One region of the Bacillus sp. V2I10 genome, then DNA from elsewhere that is predicted to be linked to it. Evidence: riboswitches for the same ligand, from Rfam matches in the RefSeq annotation. Region 1 holds a riboswitch; the other holds the start of a gene.
The links. Region 1 has a riboswitch for S-adenosylmethionine ahead of QFZ72_RS04965 (alpha/beta hydrolase). Riboswitches for the same ligand answer to the same signal wherever they lie in the genome.
Positions count from the first base shown of each region.

Region 2: linked by a shared signal. The riboswitch ahead of QFZ72_RS00660 (LLM class flavin-dependent oxidoreductase) and the one ahead of QFZ72_RS04965 (alpha/beta hydrolase) in region 1 are both predicted to bind S-adenosylmethionine.

Region 1 covers NZ_JAUSYV010000001.1:977,281-985,437, reverse strand. The annotation lists gene QFZ72_RS04995 (oxidoreductase) at 47-916, shown strand; gene QFZ72_RS04990 (M20 family metallopeptidase) at 933-2,138, opposite strand; gene QFZ72_RS04985 (MetQ/NlpA family ABC transporter substrate-binding protein) at 2,158-2,988, opposite strand; gene QFZ72_RS04980 (methionine ABC transporter permease) at 3,002-3,652, opposite strand; gene QFZ72_RS04975 (methionine ABC transporter ATP-binding protein) at 3,642-4,673, opposite strand; SAM riboswitch class I at 4,763-4,869, opposite strand; SAM riboswitch class I at 4,952-5,061, opposite strand; gene QFZ72_RS04970 (DUF4395 domain-containing protein) at 5,138-5,551, opposite strand; SAM riboswitch class I at 5,771-5,878, shown strand; gene QFZ72_RS04965 (alpha/beta hydrolase) at 5,951-6,721, shown strand; gene QFZ72_RS04960 (AAA family ATPase) at 6,772-7,506, shown strand; T-box leader at 7,554-7,828, shown strand; gene metG (methionine--tRNA ligase) at 7,883-8,157, shown strand, end outside.
Region 2 covers NZ_JAUSYV010000001.1:126,068-134,224, reverse strand. The annotation lists gene QFZ72_RS00685 (AAA family ATPase) at 1-434, shown strand, start outside; gene QFZ72_RS00680 (hypothetical protein) at 431-1,183, shown strand; gene ytvI (sporulation integral membrane protein YtvI) at 1,251-2,285, shown strand; gene uptA (undecaprenyl phosphate transporter UptA) at 2,349-2,948, shown strand; gene QFZ72_RS00665 (class I SAM-dependent methyltransferase) at 3,163-3,933, shown strand; gene QFZ72_RS00660 (LLM class flavin-dependent oxidoreductase) at 3,928-4,992, opposite strand; SAM riboswitch class I at 5,074-5,178, opposite strand; gene QFZ72_RS00655 (thioredoxin family protein) at 5,237-5,557, opposite strand; gene QFZ72_RS00650 (D-alanine--D-alanine ligase) at 5,858-6,943, shown strand; gene QFZ72_RS00645 (UDP-N-acetylmuramoyl-tripeptide--D-alanyl-D-alanine ligase) at 7,030-8,157, shown strand, end outside.

The sequences.
Region 1 (8,157 bases):
AAAAAATATCATATATAGCTTTACTTATTGTTTAAGGAGGAATCTAATGTCAAAAAAAACAGTGCTTATTACCGGGGCTTCAAGCGGGTTTGGCATGCTTGCAGCACATGGACTTGCAAAAGCCGGATATCACGTGATAGCCACAATGAGAAATCTGGAAAAGAAAGCAGGACTGATGAAGTCCATACTGGATGATGGCCTTGATGAAAATGTGACATTGCTTGAGCTTGATGTCACGTCCTCTGACTCCATTCAGGCGCTTAAACATTTTTTGAATGAAACAGGCAAAATAGACATTCTCATCAATAACGCAGGATATGCATTTGGCGGCTTCGGCGAGGAAATTACAGCTGATGAGTACAGAGAGCAATTTGAAACTAACTTTTTTGGTGTGATTGCCGTTACACAGGCTGTCCTTCCTTTTATGCGATCACAGCGAAGCGGCAAGATTATTAATATGAGCAGCATAAGCGGATTGATCGGCTTTCCGGGACTGTCGCCGTATGTTTCGTCAAAGCATGCACTTGAAGGCTTCAGTGAAAGCCTTCGCCTTGAAGTGAAGCCTTTCGGCATTGATGTTATTTTGGTGGAGCCCGGGTCTTTTTCTACAAATATTTGGACAACAGGCAAGAGAGTTTCACCTGTCTCAATGGAAGCAAGTTCTCCGTATTTTGAATATATGATTAGAATAGAAGATGAGCTTGAACGGGGAAGAGAAAAACTTGGAAATCCAGGTGAGGTTGCTGCACTCATTGTAAAGCTTTGTAAAAAAAAGACTGGTGTTAAACTGAGATACACGGTTGGAAAAGGGGTCCGTTTTTCTCTATTCTTAAAAAGAATTCTTCCATGGAGTGTGTGGGAATCGATTATCATTGGAAAACTGCTGCCCAATAAGAAAAAGAACCCATCTTTTTGACGGGTTCTTTTCCATTCTAGCCCTCTAACGCCTTACGTTTCTGAAACTCTTCCTTTATATCATTGAATAAAGCTTCATCTGTCAAAAGTCTTAATCCAGTCAAAGCAAGCCCTTTCGCCCCCAGAAGGAGGGCTTCGTCACCACGCTCAGATTTAGCTGCTTCCCTGAATTCAACTGTATGTCCAATTAAGGTATCCGGGCCGATTTTAATATAAGGGTGGATCGTTGGCACTTCCTGGCTGATATTGCCGGCGTCCGTTGAACCTAATCCGTCGCGTTCACCAGTCTCAACCTGCTCTCCAAGACTTTCAAGCTCCTGTTTAAAAACATCATCAAATGAGCGGTTTAAAACCAGATTATCGACTTCATTTTGAAAAGCGATGACGTTTAGCTTTGCACCTGTTGCAAGTGCTGCACCTTCTGCAATAGCTTTCACGCGTGCAGTCGCTTCACTGCATTTTTTTCGGGTAGCTGCCCTGATATAAAAGCGGGCTTTTGCATATTCCGGTATAATATTCGGCGCATCACCGCCATGTGTAATGATCCCGTGAATTTTCACGTCATCTGTTACATGCTGGCGCAAAGCATTAATGCCATTGTAAAGCTGAATGACTGCATCTAAGGCATTAATGCCATGGTGAGGAGCAGCTGCTGCATGTGCAGGCTTTCCGATAAACTCAAAGTCAAGAGGATCAACAGCAAGTGAATTTCCGGTAATTCTCGTTGCATTCGCCGGATGCACCATTAAGGCTGCATCAATCCCTTTAAGCAGACCATGTTTGACAAAGCTTCCTTTAGCACTGCCGTTAGGACCGCCTTCTTCAGCCGGTGTTCCGAGGACTACAACTTCTCCCCCGGTTTCATCGATCACTTTGCTCAGGGCAATAGCCGCTGCCGTGCTAGTTGTGCCAATAATGTTGTGGCCGCATGCATGGCCAAGTCCGGGCAATGCGTCGTATTCAGCTAAAAAAGCAATAACCGGTCCGCTCTTTAAAGCAGATTTCTTTCTGGCAAGAAAAGCTGTTTCATGTCCGGCAACTCCGCGTTCAACGCTGAAGCCTTCTGACTGAAGAAGATCTGCGAGGAGCTTTGATGCAAAGAACTCCTCATTGCCGATTTCAGGGTTTTCATGAATGGAGTGGCTGATCTGAAGATACTTCTCCTTATTGTTATCAATATTTAAAATCGTTGCCTCTTTCAGAGTTTCAACAACTGTACTCAAGATGACCCCTCCTTAGATTTTATTCTCCAATTTTGCTTAAAGGCACAAACGTAGGAATCGTACTTCCGTCATATTCTTTTTCAATAAATTCAGCTGTATCCTCTTCTTGATAAAGCTGAACAATGCGTTTCAGTTCTTTGCGGTCCTTATCTTCTGTACGCGCTGCAATAATGTTGATATATGGAGTAGCCGTTTCATCTTCATGGAAAATTGAGTCTTTCACTGGGTTAAAGCCTGCATCTACCGCAATGCCATTATTAATGATCGATCCTGCTACATCCGGTAATACACGCGGTGTCTGGCCTGCAACAACAGGAACAATTTCTAATTTTTTCGGATTTGAAACAATTTTGTCCAATGAACCATTTCCATCAAAGTCCTCCGGAAGCTCAATCAAGCCTGCATCCTGAAGCAGAAGGAACGCTCTGCCCATATTGGTTGCTTCATTTGGAACGGCAATCTTTCCGCCATCCGGAATGTCTTTGATGGATTTATATTTTTCAGAATAAAGTCCAAGTGGAGCAATCACAGTTGTACCGATTGGTGAAAGATCAAGATCATGTTCTTTTTTAAATGCGTTAAAATAAGAGATTGTCTGGAATGCATTTGCATCAAGCTCACCTTCTGCCAGTGCCAGGTTTGGCTGAACGTAATCTGAGAATGTCACAATCTCAATGTTGATGCCTTCTTTTTCGGCTTTCTTTGCAACAAAATCCCAAATGCGGTTATCTGATCCGCTTACGCCGATTTTGACATTTACTTCTTCTTTCCCGTTTACTGTTTTATTTCCGCAGCCCGCAGCAAGAGCTCCCAATACTAGAATAAGTGCTAAGATAATAAATTTTTTCATTCTGTTTCTCTCCCTATCGTCTTCTGATTTTTTTAGATAATAAGTTTCCGGATGATTGAAGTCCCTGAACGAGTACAACAAGGATTGTAACGGTAATAATCATGACAACTGTATCAAAGCGCTGATAGCCGTATGTTATGGCGAGATCCCCGAGCCCGCCGCCGCCGACAGCTCCAGCCATCGCTGATGCCCCGACAAGACCAACCGTTGCGATTGTAAGACTTAATACAAGCGAGCTTAATGCTTCCGGTACGATGAATTTAAAGATGATTTGCGCTGGTGTTGCTCCCATAGCTTCTGCTGCCTCTATGACCCCTGGGTCCACTTCTAATAATGAGTTCTCAATCAATCTCGCAATATATGGACCTGCATAAAAGACAAGCGGTACTACAGCAGCTGCAGTCCCAATTGATGTTCCTACAATTAATCTGGTAAGCGGGACAATCGCGACCATTAATATGATGAAAGGTACAGAACGGAAGATATTGACGACACCGTTCAAGATATTAAAAATAATGGCATTTTCCCATAGGTGCCCTTTTCTTGTAATGACCAGCAGCACACCAAGCGGCAGTCCGATCAAGGTTGAGAAAAGCAATGAAAAACCGGTCATCGCAAGTGTTTCAATCAGTGCATCAATAATTTGCTGTGAATTAACTAGCATGTACTTCCACCTCTTTCACTGTGACATTTTCCTGATTCATAACTAATAACGCCCGTTTAATTTCGCTTTCCGCTCCCTGCAGCTCGACAATCAAATGTCCAAAAGGAATGCCCTGAAGCTCTGTGATGTTTCCAAATAAAACATTGATATCAAGATCAAACCGTTTAGCAATCTGAGAAAGCAGCGGCTGTCCCGAAGATTTGCCGACAAAGTTAATTTTGAAAATCTGTCCCTGTGCATTCTCATCCTGCACTAATTTCAGCACAGACACAGGGATGGAATCATTCAGAACAGAGCTGACAAAGTTCGAAGCTGTTTTTGTTTGAGGATTTGAGAAAACATCAAAAACTGAGTCTGACTCGATAATTTTTCCGCCCTCAATTACAGCAACCCTATCGCAAACCTCCCTAATAACTGACATCTCATGGGTGATCATTAAAATCGTAATGTTGTATTCCTGATTGATTTTTTTCAAAAGCTTCAGAATGGACCCGGTTGTTTGCGGATCAAGTGCAGATGTTGCTTCATCACACAATAGAATGGAAGGCTGTGTAGCAAGTGCTCTGGCAATGCCGACACGCTGTTTTTGACCCCCTGATAGTTGGTCTGGATATTGATTTGCTTTGTCCTCTAATCCTACAAACGACAATAGTTCTGTTACTCTTTCTTTGATTTCTTTTTGAGAAGCTTTTGCAAGAAGGAGCGGCATCGCAACATTGGCGAAGACCGTTTTGGAATTCAGCAGATTGAAATGCTGAAAGACCATGCCGATTTTGCGCTTAACCTGTCTTACTTCCTTTTGGGAAAGAGTCGTTAAATCGAGATTATCAACAATGATTTTTCCGGAGCTTGGACGCTCTAATAAATTAACTGTGCGGATCAGTGTGCTTTTACCGGCTCCGCTGAATCCGATCACACCGCAAATCTCCCCCTGCTTCACATGAAGATCAATGCCGTCAAGTGCTCTCACTTCATTTCCGCCGCTGTTATAAACCTTTGTGACACCTTCAAATTGAATCATATGTACGCCTCCCGCTAATTTATAAATAAAAAAACCCTCTTCTATCCGACAAGAAGAGGGCATGAATTCATAAAGAATCACTAGGTCTCTTCTTATCTCCCAGGCTTTTCGCCTGCTGGAATTGGCACAGTACTATTTAAAAAAGTCCGCTGCCGAAGCATCATCAGGCCAGTCCCTCCGCTTCTCTGGATAAGAAATCTATTTATTTTTTGAAAACAAAAAACCTCTTCCTGAAAGCCAAGAAGAGGGTAAGATCATAGGTAAAAGACCGTTCACTCTTCTTATCTCTCAAGCGAAATCACGCTTGTTGGAGTTGGCACAGTTCTCATGATTGAGTCTGCTGCCGAGGTTTCAAAGGGCCAAATCCCTCCACCTCTCGTGATAAGAAGTTTCATATTTTCGATGTGAGTCCTACTTTACGCTGGTATTTTCATAAAGTCAACACTTTTTTTAAAAAAATATGACTACTTTGAATGCCTGCGGTATCGGTATTGCTGCCACTGAAAACGAATAAAGCAGCCAACACAAAAGCCTAATATGGCAACGAATGCAGCAAGCGCGACCATAGCGGTAAAGATATAGGCAAGTGTCATCCAATTCATCATATAGCCAAGAAAACCAAGGCTAAGACAGATGACTGCAATCAGCTGATTAAACTGCTGCTGCTCAAAATCCTCCGGAATGTATTCTGAAGGCTTTTTTCTTAAAAAGAGCTTTGCTGTCTTCATAATAGGATTAAATTTAAAAAGAAGCCCCATTAATCCTGCTATTAGAGGTATAAGAAGAATCCAGCCGGATCCTATTATCCAGGTGCATGCTACGGATAAAACAATAAACCATTGATTCGTTAATACAAGAGGTTTAGGAATGGTATTCACTTAAATCCCACCTGTCTGATTGGAATATAAGTATTTTACTCTTGTTTTTGTCTTTTGTGAAGACAAATGCTTCACGGCGATTTCATCCCCCTTAAAAAAGCGCGTGAATGAGGTACTCAAATCGCTGGTTCTCCGCTTTCACGACCTCAAAATTTATTGACAGTTAAAAGCTGCTCATGATAAGATCGTTAAAACCAACTAAACCAATCAGAATTAAATAAATTATCAAGAGTGAACGAGAGATCTGGCTCCGCGACTTCACAGCAACCACCGGCAAACGGAAAGGTGCTCCCACCAGCAAAGCTGCTGTGCTTTGGTTGATAGAGAAAAACCCTCTCTTTACAGCCAATGAAAGAGAGGGTTTTTCTTTTATGATTTGATGAATTGGAGGAATCAAAAATGGCTGAAACGATTTACTCTGTATTGCCAGGTGCTGAAAGCTTTTTTTATAAAGGAAATGAGATTGGCATTTTGCTTTGCCATGGATTTGTCGGAACACCTCAAAGTGTAGGAGAACTGGGAAAACTGCTTGCTGATAAAGGCTTTACCGTCCTTGCCCCGCGGTTAAAAGGTCACGGTACAGATGCTCACGAGCTTGAAGCCTGCTGTTATCTGGATTGGATCAAAGACATTGAACAGGCTTATTTAAAGCTGAAAAAAATCTGCCGGAAAGTATTTATTGCAGGTCAATCTATGGGCGGTATCCTAGCTGTGCATTTAGCTGGCAAATACAAAGAAATCAGCGGTGTGATTACGATTAATGCTGCTTTAAGCGTGCCTGGATATGAGTCTTTCGAAGATCTAACTGAACCAAGGTTCATTGCAGAAGGAAAACCGGATATAAAAGCAGAAGGAATCAAAGAAATTACTTACTCAGCTGTTCCGATTACAGCCGTTCATAATCTCCTTAATCTTATAAAATCTGTAAAACCAAAGCTTTCAGAAGTCTCATGTCCGCTGCTCGTTTTTAAATCCGAAGAAGACCATGTCGTCCCTCCGGACAGCTCCGATGCCCTTTTTGAAAACGTCTCATCATCTATGAAAAAAATCATCAGTCTAACTAACTCCTATCACGTTGCTTCCATGGATTACGATAAAGAAATCATTGCAGATAGAACCTCGGATTACATTCATTTGTGCTGTCATCCATTCTACAAAATTTCCGTTTAGCCAATGACTTTCATCCGGCATTCCTGCTAAACTAAGAGCAGGTGATAAACATGTTTTTAAAATTAATCAAATTAAATAAAGAAGAGATTCCTTCGTTTGAAGCGTATCCTTTTTCTATTCCTGCAATTTCACATTTGGATGAACTTAAAATTAAAAGCCCTGTTACTTTTTTTGCAGGTGAAAATGGATCCGGCAAATCGACATTGATGGAAGCCATTGCCTATCAGTGCGGGTTTAATACCGCTGGCGGCAGCCATCATCTTTATGAAACCAGAAGCTCTCAATCTGATTTAGGAAAGTATATCAAGCTTGCCTGGATGCCTAAAGTTAAAAATGGCTTTTTCCTAAGAGCTGAGTCCTTTTATCAGTTTGCATCCTATCTGGAAGAATTAAATGAAGAGCCATTGTCAGGTGACGTTTTTGGCCCGTATGGCGGTAAATCACTCCATCATCAATCACATGGTGAATCTTTTTTATCCCTCTTTCTCAATCGTTTCGGAAAGAAAGCTGTTTATTTACTGGATGAGCCAGAGGCTGCTCTTTCTCCATCAAGACAGCTGACCCTTCTCCGCATCATTCATGACTTAACAAAAGACGGTGACACGCAATTTATTATTGCCACACATTCTCCTATCCTGCTTGGATTTCCCGGGGCAAATATACTAAGCTTTGATTCGGAACGCATAGCTGAAATCGATTATACGGAGACGGATCATTATCAGATTACAAAGTATTTTTTGGAGAATCGCAATCGGTTTTTGGAAGAGCTTTTTAAAGAAGAATAATCTGAGTATTTACACCTTTCCTCTTTTTGGATAAAATAAATGAAACAAGAAAAGCAATGACGAGGAAAAGTAAGTGATTCGGACGTCTGTACAGAGAGCTTCGGCAGCTGAAAAGAAGCAAGAAATCCGCCACTGAAAATGACCTTCCGAGCTTCACACCGAACATGATGTCAACTGTCATCATCTGTAGGCTGTGACGTGGTGGCTGACGTTACAACAGCATACGTATCGACACTTTTTTGTGCTCCGTACGGATAAAGGCAGATCATGTGAATGGTCTGCAAACTAAGGTGGTACCGCGAATTTAAACCTCGTCCTTAGACTTACTTAAGTCTATGGATGAGGTTTTTTTATGTTCAAAAGGAGGAAAAATGACATGTCTATTTTTATTGGAGGAGCATGGCCTTACGCAAATGGATCCTTGCATATTGGTCATATCGCAAGTCTATTGCCAGGAGATATTTTAGCAAGATATTATCGTTTAAAAGGGGAAGATGTTTTATATGTCTCAGGAAGTGACTGCAATGGGACCCCCATTTCAATCAGGGCCATACAGGAAAATGTTCCGGCTCATGTTATCGCAGACCGTTATCATAAGGAATTTACGGATTCCTTTCAAAAGCTCGGGTTCAGTTACGACTGCTATACACG
Region 2 (8,157 bases), 850 kb from region 1:
CGCCGATTTCGATATTTGATGAGCCGTATATCGGACTTGATGCAGCAGCGAGAAGTAAGTTTTATGATTTGCTTTTGGAAGAGTACGAAGAATATCCGCGGACATTTATTTTATCCACTCATTTAATAGACGAAATAAGCCGGCTGCTGGAAGAAGTGCTGATTGTATCTGAAGGCAGGCTGCTGATGCAGAAAAATACAGATGAACTAAGAGAGGAATCATTTGTGGTCAATGGATCTTCAGCCGCCGTTTCAGAATTTATAAAAAACAAAAATGTGGTTTACCGCAAATCATTTGGAAGTATGGAACAGGCCGTCCTGTACGGAGAAAACCGCATGGAAGCTAATGAGGCTGGATTGCAGGTTGAACATGTGCCGGTTCAGGATTTAATGATTTATTTAACAGCAAAACCGAAAGGCGGGGTTTCTGCATGATGAGACAATGTCGCGGAATCTTACTGTTTGAAGTATTGGATATTCGAAATTCACTCACGATTTTCTGGACCATCCTGATCAGCTGCATGGCTCTTTCCTTTGGCATTCAGCTTTCAACTGGAGGGAATCTGACGGTCTCAAGCGGAATAGCGGTTTATATTTTCAGTGCCATTGCCGGGTTTCTGACTGTAAAAGAAACGTATCCGTTCAGCATCAAAATAGGGTCAACCAGAAAAAATTATTATGCAGCCACGAGTCTCTTTCTCCTTTTGCTTGCTATATTTATGGCGGCTGCGCATACTCTTTTGATCATGGTGCTTGAAGGAATAGAATCAAGTATAGTTCGAGCAGATCTGAAGATGTTTTACTTTGCAAAGATTCTTGGTTATGAAAATCTGTATCTAGTCAATTTCTTTATTGACGGCGCTATCTGTTTTTTCTTATTGTCCGGCTTCTTTTTGCTCGGCAGTTTGTTTTACCGCTTTGGTTTAATAGGGGGATATGCCGCGATTGGATTGGCTGCTGTCCTTCTGTTCATTCCAGTTGTCCGCGACGAGTTTATCAAACTTGTTTTTGAGTTTGGAGGCGATCAGGCCATTCAGTATTTTGCTTATTTGTTTGGAATCGGCGGTCTTCCTTGCAATAGGCTGGTTTGTATTGATAAAAGCCGCCGCAAAGACAGTTTCTTCTCGATAATTAATTTTAAAAGCAGGCTAAAACTATGGCTTGCTTTTTTTTTTAGTATATAACTTGATTTCCTTTTAATAGATTATAATAAAAGGAACACGCATATATATTAAAAGGGGAAACGAAAAGGTGAACAAGAAAAAATGGATTTTGCTCAGTATTTTAATTGTCGTGGTCATGATCCTTTTGCCGCTAAGCCTATCTCTTCTATTCGCATTAATTACTGCGCTCTTACTGGAAGGGGCTGTGCAAAGGCTGCAAAAACACTTGAAATTTGGACGCGGTCTTGCCGTTTTTGCCGCATTTACAGCCTATGTTGCACTGCTGGGGATGATTGGCTACTTTACAGTTAAAGTTGTCTTTGATCAATTTGTTTCATTTGCATCGAGTCTCCCTGAAATCATTAAAGAGGTTTATGCAAGCATCATTCAGCCCACTTTAACGAAATGGGAACAAGTGCAGGAAACCATTCCAAGAGGAGTTGTTCAATCACTTGAGGAATCGTTTACAGCAGGACTTAAATCATTTGAAGAAGGCGTGAATGGTTTTTTAAACAGCTTGCTTGATTTTATCGCCTTCCTTCCTGGTTTTATGTTTGAAATCCTGATCTATCTAATCGCCTTATATTTATTCAGCCTTGAGCTTCCGCGATTAAAAAAGATGATTGCAGACAGTTTAACCGAGAAAACGAAAGAGAAACTGACTCTTGTCCTGGAAGAATTAAATAAAGCAGGTATTGGGTTTGTAAAAGCGCAGATTTTTTTAAGTGCTCTGACTTTCGTGATGGCGTTTGCAGGTCTTTCCATCCTGGGAGTTCCCTACACGGTGGTCTTGTCTCTCCTGATTGTCATTGTGGATATTCTGCCGATTCTCGGAACAGGATCTTTCCTCGTTCCATGGGCAATCTACGCATTTTTTCAAAATGACCAAGCTTTATCAATTGGGCTGGTGATCCTCTTTTTAGTCATCACTGTGGTCAGAAGGGTCATTGAACCTAAAATCTTTTCAAGCAGTATGGGCATTACACCTTTAGCGGCGCTGATCAGCCTGTTCATAGGGTTTAAACTCCTTGGATTTATCGGTTTATTCGCAGGACCGGCGCTTGTCATTGTCTTTGACACACTTCGTAAAGCCCGCATGATTCGAACGGACTTTAAATTCTAACCCGAGAATACAGGAGCGATCATGCTGTTTTCTTTATAGAAAATACAAAGCAGAGGAGCAAATATGAAGGAATTCATTTATTCACTTTTAGAGGTTCTGGCTGATTTAGGCTATTACGGAATTGCTCTGGGTTTAATGGTTGAGGTTATTCCAAGTGAAATTGTTCTGGGGTATGGCGGCTATTTAATCTCTCTTGGGCAAATTAAGTTTACGGGAGCGGTTGTTGCCGGAGTGATAGGCGGAACGCTTGCACAAGTTTTCCTTTATTGGATGGGGTATTATGGCGGAAGACCCTTTCTTGAAAAGTTCGGGAAGTTTTTATTTATTAATAAACATCATTTGGATCTATCAGAGGCCTGGTTTGAAAAATATGGCGCCGGGGTTATTTTTACAGCGAGATTCATTCCGGTTGTGAGACATGCCATTTCCATTCCTGCTGGGATCGGAAAGATGCCTTTATGGAGATTTACAATTTATACTGTTGCTGCCATGATTCCATGGACTATTTTCTTTTTGTATTTGGGGATACAGCTCGGCACGAATTGGACCGAGATTAAATATGCTGCTGAGCCATATATTATTCCGATTGTCATTATTATGGCGCTTGCAGGTATCGGCTACTATCTTGTAAAGCGCAATGATCCGCGCACAAAAAAGATTTAAGAGTTAAACAAACGTTTGATTGGATAAGATAAGACAGTAATTTTTCGCATTGAGGTCCAGCACTATCGCCAAACTCCTCGGCCAGAACAAATCCGGCAAAAACCCGGACTTTTCTGTCTTCCGTAGCTTAACGGGCGATTCCGCATTTCTGATGTATGAGGCACAGGATTAAGGCTATAAATAATAACATAATTCTACCGGGGAGGCTGGTTACATGTTCAGCAGCTACAGCAAGCTTGCAACGGAAGTTTATGATATCGATAAGCCGGTCGGCCATTCATTTGGAGACATCGAATATTACCGTGAGCGTCTTAGTGACGTAAAAGGACGTATTTTAGAGCCGGGTGCCGGGTCAGGAAGAATCTATATTCCTTTGCTTCAGGATGGGCTGAAAATAGAAGGAATCGATCAATCGCCAGACATGCTCGAGTCATGCAGAAAGCGCTGCGAGGAGAGGGGGCTGTCTCCAGTCCTGAAGGAAATGGGAATGAGCGAAATGAAACTCCCCCGCACCTTTGAGGCGATTATCATTCCAGCGGGGACGTTTTTGCTGATTGAAGACAGAAAGCAATCCATTTTGGCGCTTAAGAATTTTTACGATCACCTGGCTGCAGGCGGCCGTCTGATTCTTGATTTGTATCTTCAGCCTGATACAGCCCTAAATGAAGTCAAGACGAAAACTTGGGTTACACCCGAACATAACGTTATTACAATGGAATCAAAGCGAGTGGAAGTGAATTACCTTGAGCAGTATTCGGTAAGCTATTTGAAATATGAAAAGTGGCAGGATGGGAAGCTGATTGACACTGAACTGCAGAGGTTTGCGATGAGATGGTACGGTGTACGTGAATTTAAATTAGTTTTAGAGCGGCTTGGATTTACGGACATTGTGATATCAGCTGATTATACATATGGAAAAGAACCCGTGCATGCGGAGCAAACCATTACGTTTGAAGCAAGAAAACCAGAAAGCACATACTCATGAAGAGTATGTGCTTTCTGGTTTCGCTTTTCTTTTTTCTTCCACAAGCGGCATGACTTCCGTTGAGAATCGTTCCATTTCCTCTAGCTGCGGAGAGAATTGCAGCAGAAGCAAGTCGAGTCCGGCATCTTCATACTGAATAATCTTATCTGCAATCTGCTCAGGCGTTCCGATTAGATTCGGCCGCAATCCGCGATTTGAAACAGAGTAATCATAAAGCTCGAGCTTTTGTTCAAGCTGGGATTTTGTTGTGAAATCTTTATATCCCGCATAAGCTGAAGATTCCTTAATATCCGTGATTCTTGCTAGCTCCTCCTGAACCTCAGCGTCCGTATCTCTGCACACAATGTAAGCAGCCATTCCAAAGGATTGAAACGGTGTGCCTTCAGCAGTTGCTCTTAACCTCTTCATCTCATCAATCTTGCAACTGATTTCATCAACCGTTCCGCCGTGCATAACATAGGCATCACAATGTCTGGCAATGGTTTCTTTTCCGCGTGGGCTTTCGCCGCCTGCATAAAGAATCGGATTCGGCTTTTGCACAGGCTTTGGATGGAGATGTGTATGGCTGAACTGATAGAAATTACCTTGATAGGTGAAGGTTTCTTTTTCCCACAGCCCTTTTAATACTTGGATGAATTCCTCGGTCCGGTCATATCTTGCATCATGCTCAGTAAAAATTCCGCCATATTGCCGCGCTTCTTCTTCCCACCAGGCTGATACGACGTTTAAGGTGAATCTGCCATTGCTGATGTGATCGATGTTGGCTGCCATTTTTGCTGTGACCGCGGGATTATGAAAACCGGGTCTTACTGCGGTCATGATTTCAATCTTGTCTGTCACGGCTGCAAGTGCGGCAGCTGTGGTCCATGCTTCGAGGGAATCATGCTCAGGTCCTTTAATATCATTTAAGTAAAGCTCGGCAATCAAGGTTGTATCATAACCCCATTTTTCCGCCTTCTGAATGACCTCTTGTGCATAAGCATAGGTCGGGGGCATATTCTCATTTTCCACATTCCGGAGCCATCCGCCGAAGATCGGCAGCCAAAATCCATATTTCATCAATAAAACACTCCTCTCTCTCCGCATAAAAAAAGCCTCTCTTGTGTAAGAAGAGAGGCAGAATCTGCTGTTTTCAGTTCCATCTCATCTGTCAAACATAACGTTTGCTGGAATTGGCACGGTTTCTGTTAAGATCCGTTGCCGAGGCTTCAAAGGGCCATGTCCCTCCACCTCTCTTGATAAGAAAGCATATGAAATTAGTTGTATCATAAATAAAATTATTTAATCTGTCAATTCTAAAAACTCAGCCGAGCTTTTCTTGCAGGAATTCAGTTACTTGCTCCGGTGATTTTGCATTAGCGCTGTGAAGATGCCCGAGTTTTTCTCCGTTTTTGAAGATCAGAATGCTTGGGATGCCCATTACCTGATTAGTTTCTGCAAGTTCAGGGAACTCGTCCTTATTGATTTCGTACCAATCATATTTAGAATAAGCCTCAATGATTTCATCAATAAACATATTCATTCTAGTACAGTCAGGGCACCAGTCTGCGAAAAATTTGATTAGCACCTCTTGATCTTGTGTAATTAACTCTTGAAACTGTTCTTTGGATGTAATTTGCTTCATGATCATGCCTCCTTGCTTTTATTTTAATACATAATGAGGATTTTGCATTCACGAATTGCTTATGCAGGTCAAAGTAAACTTTTTAATAAGCTCTGGCGAAACATCTAAAAAACCATATCGGGTAGCCAAAGAGCCTGTATAGCTCCTCCACCACTTCAAAAAGCTGAAAATATGATCATCAAAAGCGGACGGAAAAAGGCGTGTCACTCGAATGTTATAAAGAATTGCATGATGGCTATAACAATTTGATTTGAAAATGATAATATAGAAGAGATGAACTTTCTTTAGGGGGATATCCACATGAAAATTAAAGTCGGATTATTATACGGCGGCAAGTCAGCAGAGCATCAGGTTTCATTGCAGACCGCACTTGCTGTAATAAAAGCTTTAGATACAAACAAATTTGATATACATCCAATCTACATTTCAGATAAAGGTGAATGGATCCGCGGTGCAAAATTACAGGAGCCTGCTGCAAACGTTGCTGCTCTTCAGTTTAAAGAAGGCGGCACAGCTGTATCGCCGGTTGCTTTGAATCAGGATCTCTTTCCTTCAAAGACGGACAATGAGCATGAGCAAATCGATGTAGTGTTCCCGCTTCTGCATGGACCAAACGGTGAAGACGGAACGGTTCAGGGAATGCTTGAATTGCTGAATATTCCTTATGTAGGGAATGGCGTTCTTGCTTCTGCAGCCGGCATGGATAAAGTGATCATGAAAAACCTGTTTGCACAGGCCGGACTCGAGCAGGCTAAATACGTTTCATTCATTAAAAACGACTGGAAGAAATCTCCGGAGAAAGCTTACGAGACAGTTGAGCAGGAGCTAGGCTACCCATGCTTTGTGAAACCAGCAAATCTTGGATCAAGTGTCGGCATCAGCAAATGCAAAGACCGGGAATCACTTGTAAAAGCTTTTGATGAGGCATTCAATTATGACCGCAAGATTATTATTGAAGAAGGCATTATCGGACGTGAAATCGAAATTGGCGTCATTGGAAACGATGAACCAAGCTGTTCTGCAGTTGGAGAAGTAGCACCTAAAAAAGAATTTTATGACTACAATTCGAAATACGTTGATGGCGATACAGATATGATGATTCCGGCACAAGTAACGGAAGAAGAATATGCTCTGATCAAAGATTTAGCCATTAAATCATTTAAGGCCATTGACGGATCAGGCCTTGTACGTGCAGATTTCTTTTTAACAGAAGACGGAAGAGCCTTGATCAATGAAGTGAACACGATGCCTGGGTTTACTCCATACAGCATGTTCCCGCTGCTTTGGAAGCATGCAGGTGTTGAGTACCCTGAGCTTATCGAGAAATTAGTTGAGCTTGCGCTTGAGCGCCACGAAGGAAAACAGCAAATTAAACATACGTTTTAAGAATGCATGGAAACACTATTCTTAGGAATAGTGTTTCTTGGTTTACATATTGATGAATAAACATGTTTGAAAGGAGCTTTCACAAAATGATACGACGTTCGTTATTGGACATTCAAACGATGGCAGGGGGATCAGGGTTATCTGCTGAAAAAGAAAATGAGTTCATTCATGGAATTACAACGGATTCGAGGAAGATTGAAGCCCGAACCCTGTTCATCCCGATTGTCGGCGAAAATTTTGACGGGCACGAGTTTGCCGGAAAAGCGCTCGAAGAAGGTGCTGCTGCAACTTTATGGGACCGCAATAAACCGAATCCTCCGTCAGGTGCCGTTATATTAGTTGATGATACGTTAAAGGCATTACAGCAATTAGCGAGCAGCTATTTAGAGCAGCTTCAGCTTAAGGTAATCGGCGTAACAGGAAGCAATGGGAAAACTACCACAAAAGACATGGTGGCTTCGCTGCTGTCCACAACATACCGTGTGCATAAAACCAAAGGGAATTTTAACAATCATATCGGATTGCCGCTTACGATCCTCAGCATGAACGAGGATACAGAAGTAGCTGTACTCGAAATGGGCATGAGCAGCAGGGGCGAAATCGAACTCCTTTCAAATCTTGCAAAGCCTGATGCTGCGATCATAACGAATATCGGCGAATCCCATTTAATGAATCTGGGATCAAGGGAAGGCATAGCAGAAGCAAAGCTTGAAATTGTCAGCGGGCTAAAGCCTGATGGCGTGCTTATTTATGACGGCGAGGAACCTTTGCTTACAGAACGGGTTCAAGCTTATTCGTTTAAAACGATTTCTTTTGGCGGGTCTGAGCGAAATGCTTATTCTCCTTCTGAGATTCAGCAAACAGAAAACGGCACATTCTTTAAAATCAGCGGGCGGGAAGAGAAGTTATTTTTACCTGTACTCGGAAAACATAATGTTAACAATGCGCTTGCAGCTATCGCTGCAGCAGAATTCTTAGGTGTGCCGCAAGAGAAAATCAGTGAAGGATTAAAAGCAATCCAAATGACGGGCATGCGTCTCGAATTAACAAAAACAAAAGAGAATCTTGCGGTTATTAACGATGCATATAATGCAAGCCCGACTTCAATGAAGGCAGCCATCAGGCTTGCGTGTGACATGCAGGGTTACAATCAGAAAATTCTTGTGCTGGGAGACATTCTTGAGCTTGGCGAAGAGATGCAGGTGAAGTTTCAT